One region of the Acidithrix sp. C25 genome, then DNA from elsewhere that is predicted to be linked to it. Evidence: riboswitches for the same ligand, from Rfam matches in the RefSeq annotation. Region 1 holds a riboswitch; the other holds the start of a gene.
What was found. A riboswitch is a leader RNA that binds a small molecule or an ion and turns the genes downstream of it on or off. The one in region 1 is predicted to bind fluoride.
Positions count from the first base shown of each region.

Region 2: it holds a riboswitch for fluoride, as region 1 does, so the genes downstream of both, ACIDITHRIX25_RS94880 (respiratory chain complex I subunit 1 family protein) here and ACIDITHRIX25_RS77420 (respiratory chain complex I subunit 1 family protein) in region 1, are expected to answer to the same signal.

Region 1 is NZ_CAJHCI020000010.1:377,479-380,636, reverse strand. Features, by position in the region: gene ACIDITHRIX25_RS77425 (hydrogenase) at 1-497, opposite strand, end outside; gene ACIDITHRIX25_RS77420 (respiratory chain complex I subunit 1 family protein) at 508-1,452, opposite strand; fluoride riboswitch at 1,493-1,553, opposite strand; gene ACIDITHRIX25_RS77415 (IS630 family transposase) at 2,286-3,158, shown strand, end outside.
Region 2 is NZ_CAJHCI020000002.1:377,295-380,452, forward strand. Features, by position in the region: gene ACIDITHRIX25_RS94875 (IS630 family transposase) at 32-1,057, opposite strand; fluoride riboswitch at 1,790-1,850, shown strand; gene ACIDITHRIX25_RS94880 (respiratory chain complex I subunit 1 family protein) at 1,891-2,835, shown strand; gene ACIDITHRIX25_RS94885 (hydrogenase) at 2,846-3,158, shown strand, end outside.

The DNA.
Region 1 (3,158 bases):
AAAAGTCCAAGAATATGGCTAATTGCTTCTGATCGAAGAATCATTAGCAAAAACCCAATGAGCTTTAGCCCGAACATTGCTGTCAGCGCCGTTAGTGCGATGTTGTTCGCTAAACCTAATGTTCCTCCAAGGGATCTACTTATTACGAAGGCGAAAACTACCAAAACAGAGCCGATTACCATGCCAGAGGCCGGCCGAAATATGGGCGTAAATTCTCTCTTTATATCAAGCCTTTTTGCCAATCGCAATAGGAGATAGGGTAGTAAACTGCCTCTGAATAGCGCCGTTAGGATAGCAATTAAATACAGCTCTTTGTAGTGTCCGTAATATGCTACCGAGGCTGACAAAATTGCAATGACCCAAGATTCGGCCGCAAATGCCAAGATGTGGTTTCTCAGCCAATGTGATCCAATCATTACAAAGGATAAAACTAATGCAATGGTTATCAGAAAGCTGAAAATTGAAGTCGCAAGAGAGCTTAAATGAGCTATTAACATACCATTACCTCTAGATCTGATTTGCGATCAAGGCGACCACGGCGAACAAAAATGATAACGCCAACGGTTCTTGATATCGATAAAACCGTAGTCGAGACTGAATCGTGTCTGTAACTGACATAACCGCGGCAATTGCCCCATATTTTAGGACAATAAAGCCCATTGCTAAAAGCAATGATGGAATGGATCCGCTCGTGGAAAGTCCCCACGGAAAGAAAAATACATTTAGGAAAATGGTGTACAAAATGAACTGCTTCATCCATGTAGACCATTTGATGACCGCCAATAATGGTCCTGAATATTCAAGAATCCTGGCATCGTCAATCATATAGATTTCGTAATGTATTGACGAATGGATAGGTAGTCGATCAGTCTCAACTGTTAAAAGTATCAAGAACCCGAAGACTAAAAATAGATGGGCGGGGCTCCAGTAGGTGGAGGGGTTTCTGACTAGTAAATGGTTTGCGACGAAGGGGAGCATTGAATGGTCCAAAAAGGATACGCCAACAAAGATGAGAATCAAGGTAGGTTCAGCCAGTATGGTCAGCATTACAGCTCGAGAAGAACCTAACCCCCCGAATGGTTGTCCTGAATCTAGTCCGGCTAAGAGGATTGCGAAACTCCCCAATGTTAAAATTAATCCGCCTCCCAAAATGTCACCCATATTGGACAGCGGGAGAGGATAATTTGTCAGCACTGGAATAAGAATCGGTACAATCAACATGCAGGTGAATGCGACCACTGGCGCGACCCAAAATACCCATGATGCGGTTTCTGGTATCACTAGTTCCTTATTCAGAAGTTTTATCAAGTCACGATAAGGCTGGAACACCGATGGTCCTTGGCCTCTCTGAATTTTCTCTTCCAGCTTCACGATAAAACCATGTAAAAGGGGTGCTCCAAGTATGACGGTTAGAACTTGACATACTTGAATTAGAACTGGGCTGACGACCAAAATTTCCTCCATAAGTAAGTCGATACGGTATTGATACTTACGCTATGTAGGAGTCATTAGCCATTGTGGCAGTTATGGCGAACTCCATCGCCAGTCCATAAACTTGCACACTATCAGAAAGGAATACTAGAGGCAACTTGATTGGTGAAATGAATTTGAAGTCGAGACACCCACGATTTCGTTGTGGGAAACCCATGGATCTAAAGTAAGGTCCAAGGAGGCCGAGGACGCTCCGTCGTATTTTCAGGATGGGTCGCAAATTCGATCCAAGACCGGTGGTTATGGGCCAGAGAATTTAGACGCACGCCTGGTGATTGCGCCAGTATTCTTATTTAATTTAACTGCTGTGGTATGTAAGTTTTGATCAGTAAAGACCCCATTGCCACGATTTCCATGGACATCGTCTCTGAGGACCCACATTCCAAGCAAGGCTTGTAGGTTTGCCATGGTCAACGACAAAAAGACGCTGGTTTTATGCTTTGGGTTGCTAGTGCATACTGCAACTTTTAAGACAAGGCAGATCGTGCGATCAATAGAAGTGGGGGCTAGCCGGTGATCTTGGGTTGTCTGCTATAGGGAACCGCTGATCATTTGAGCAAGACTCCTTTCGACGAAGGTCGCGTTGCTAGTGGTCGTGCTAGTGGCATTTTGTTCAGCATCGGCACTTTGGTAACTCTCAGCGCTGACTCTCGATAACTTATCAAAACTCAATATTGCTGGATTGTTAAGGCCACGCTTAATCTTCGCCTAGGAAACGACTATTCGCATAACACTCTGAAATGCTCCAATGAGCCCTTTTAATTTCTTGTAAAGTGTGTTAATCTTCTCATGACATGCTTACACCCGAGGAACTCGCCACTATTGAAGCATTCATGGCGAAGACTGAAAACATCGACGAATATAAGCGGGCGCTGGCAGTTCTCACCCTTGAAGATGGGAGTCCCCTCAACAGGACAGCCCTCTCTGTCAAGCATGTACAGCGAATTCGACGGTCATTCCGCAGCGTTGGCACTGAGGCATTCAAGGACAAGCGCCATAACAACGCTCCGGTACTTCTCTCAAAGTCTCAAAGAGATGAAGTGGCAATCATGCTCACGACTACAACTCCCAATGACCACGGCTATAGCAGTTCCCCGTTTTGGTCAACACGGATCCTGGCTACAGTACTCAAGCGCAGATACGGTGTTCTCTATGCCTCTAGCACTAGCTATTACGTTCTGTTTCGGGAAAGTAAGTTCAGCTTCCATCTGCCGGGCAAACAGTACGAGAAGGCTGATCCACAAGCGGTAGCTGAATGGAAAGACGAGCAGCAAGAACGTCTGAAAGAGGCATTCTCTGATCCAGATACGGTGATTCTCTGTGAAGACGAGATGGTTCTCACTCAGGCGACAACTACTCAGAAAGTGTGGATACCGAAAGGAACCACACCAGCTGTAATTGAGACCAATGGAACCAGAATGAACCGGAGCATCTATGGGTTTTTGAACCTCAAGACAGGCAAGGAGCATGCATTTGCAACAGAGCGCCAGACTATGCATGAAACAGCGGCCATACTGCTGAAGCTCCGCAAGATCTACCCAAGAGAGAAGATTCTGCTTATATGGGATGGGGCAGGATGGCACAGAGGGAGCGTCGCTCAAGAGGCAATTAGGGAGCATCACATCGAAGCAGTCCATTTCCCTCCGTATTCTCCGCAACTCAATCCC
Region 2 (3,158 bases), on a different contig from region 1:
TTCGTATCGATAATCAGACTACCTATAGAGCTCACACTCTGACTTGCTCCTTGAAATCAAGCAAAGAGTATGAGAATGTCGTCGTGTTGAGATAGTCGACTAATTCCTTTGTGACTGGTTCAATCTTGGGAATGAAGCGATTGTGGGTTACAGCAGAGCGCCCTTGCTTCCAAACGTGTTCCTGGGGATTGAGTTGCGGAGAATACGGAGGGAAATGGACTGCTTCGATGTGATGCTCCCTAATTGCCTCTTGAGCGACGCTCCCTCTGTGCCATCCTGCCCCATCCCATATAAGCAGAATCTTCTCTCTTGGGTAGATCTTGCGGAGCTTCAGCAGTATGGCCGCTGTTTCATGCATAGTCTGGCGCTCTGTTGCAAATGCATGCTCCTTGCCTGTCTTGAGGTTCAAAAACCCATAGATGCTCCGGTTCATTCTGGTTCCATTGGTCTCAATTACAGCTGGTGTGGTTCCTTTCGGTATCCACACTTTCTGAGTAGTTGTCGCCTGAGTGAGAACCATCTCGTCTTCACAGAGAATCACCGTATCTGGATCAGAGAATGCCTCTTTCAGACGTTCTTGCTGCTCGTCTTTCCATTCAGCTACCGCTTGTGGATCAGCCTTCTCGTACTGTTTGCCCGGCAGATGGAAGCTGAACTTACTTTCCCGAAACAGAACGTAATAGCTAGTGCTAGAGGCATAGAGAACACCGTATCTGCGCTTGAGTACTGTAGCCAGGATCCGTGTTGACCAAAACGGGGAACTGCTATAGCCGTGGTCATTGGGAGTTGTAGTCGTGAGCATGATTGCCACTTCATCTCTTTGAGACTTTGAGAGAAGTACCGGAGCGTTGTTATGGCGCTTGTCCTTGAATGCCTCAGTGCCAACGCTGCGGAATGACCGTCGAATTCGCTGTACATGCTTGACAGAGAGGGCTGTCCTGTTGAGGGGACTCCCATCTTCAAGGGTGAGAACTGCCAGCGCCCGCTTATATTCGTCGATGTTTTCAGTCTTCGCCATGAATGCTTCAATAGTGGCGAGTTCCTCGGGTGTAAGCATGTCATGAGAAGATTAACACACTTTACAAGAAATTAAAAGGGCTCATTGGAGCATTTCAGAGTGTTATGCGAATAGTCGTTTCCTAGGCGAAGATTAAGCGTGGCCTTAACAATCCAGCAATATTGAGTTTTGATAAGTTATCGAGAGTCAGCGCTGAGAGTTACCAAAGTGCCGATGCTGAACAAAATGCCACTAGCACGACCACTAGCAACGCGACCTTCGTCGAAAGGAGTCTTGCTCAAATGATCAGCGGTTCCCTATAGCAGACAACCCAAGATCACCGGCTAGCCCCCACTTCTATTGATCGCACGATCTGCCTTGTCTTAAAAGTTGCAGTATGCACTAGCAACCCAAAGCATAAAACCAGCGTCTTTTTGTCGTTGACCATGGCAAACCTACAAGCCTTGCTTGGAATGTGGGTCCTCAGAGACGATGTCCATGGAAATCGTGGCAATGGGGTCTTTACTGATCAAAACTTACATACCACAGCAGTTAAATTAAATAAGAATACTGGCGCAATCACCAGGCGTGCGTCTAAATTCTCTGGCCCATAACCACCGGTCTTGGATCGAATTTGCGACCCATCCTGAAAATACGACGGAGCGTCCTCGGCCTCCTTGGACCTTACTTTAGATCCATGGGTTTCCCACAACGAAATCGTGGGTGTCTCGACTTCAAATTCATTTCACCAATCAAGTTGCCTCTAGTATTCCTTTCTGATAGTGTGCAAGTTTATGGACTGGCGATGGAGTTCGCCATAACTGCCACAATGGCTAATGACTCCTACATAGCGTAAGTATCAATACCGTATCGACTTACTTATGGAGGAAATTTTGGTCGTCAGCCCAGTTCTAATTCAAGTATGTCAAGTTCTAACCGTCATACTTGGAGCACCCCTTTTACATGGTTTTATCGTGAAGCTGGAAGAGAAAATTCAGAGAGGCCAAGGACCATCGGTGTTCCAGCCTTATCGTGACTTGATAAAACTTCTGAATAAGGAACTAGTGATACCAGAAACCGCATCATGGGTATTTTGGGTCGCGCCAGTGGTCGCATTCACCTGCATGTTGATTGTACCGATTCTTATTCCAGTGCTGACAAATTATCCTCTCCCGCTGTCCAATATGGGTGACATTTTGGGAGGCGGATTAATTTTAACATTGGGGAGTTTCGCAATCCTCTTAGCCGGACTAGATTCAGGACAACCATTCGGGGGGTTAGGTTCTTCTCGAGCTGTAATGCTGACCATACTGGCTGAACCTACCTTGATTCTCATCTTTGTTGGCGTATCCTTTTTGGACCATTCAATGCTCCCCTTCGTCGCAAACCATTTACTAGTCAGAAACCCCTCCACCTACTGGAGCCCCGCCCATCTATTTTTAGTCTTCGGGTTCTTGATACTTTTAACAGTTGAGACTGATCGACTACCTATCCATTCGTCAATACATTACGAAATCTATATGATTGACGATGCCAGGATTCTTGAATATTCAGGACCATTATTGGCGGTCATCAAATGGTCTACATGGATGAAGCAGTTCATTTTGTACACCATTTTCCTAAATGTATTTTTCTTTCCGTGGGGACTTTCCACGAGCGGATCCATTCCATCATTGCTTTTAGCAATGGGCTTTATTGTCCTAAAATATGGGGCAATTGCCGCGGTTATGTCAGTTACAGACACGATTCAGTCTCGACTACGGTTTTATCGATATCAAGAACCGTTGGCGTTATCATTTTTGTTCGCCGTGGTCGCCTTGATCGCAAATCAGATCTAGAGGTAATGGTATGTTAATAGCTCATTTAAGCTCTCTTGCGACTTCAATTTTCAGCTTTCTGATAACCATTGCATTAGTTTTATCCTTTGTAATGATTGGATCACATTGGCTGAGAAACCACATCTTGGCATTTGCGGCCGAATCTTGGGTCATTGCAATTTTGTCAGCCTCGGTAGCATATTACGGACACTACAAAGAGCTGTATTTAATTGCTATCCTAACGGCGCTATTCAGAGGCAGTTTACTACCCTATCTCCTATTGCGATTGGCAAAAAGGCTTGATATAAAGAGAGAATTTACGCCCATATTTCGGCCGGCCTCTG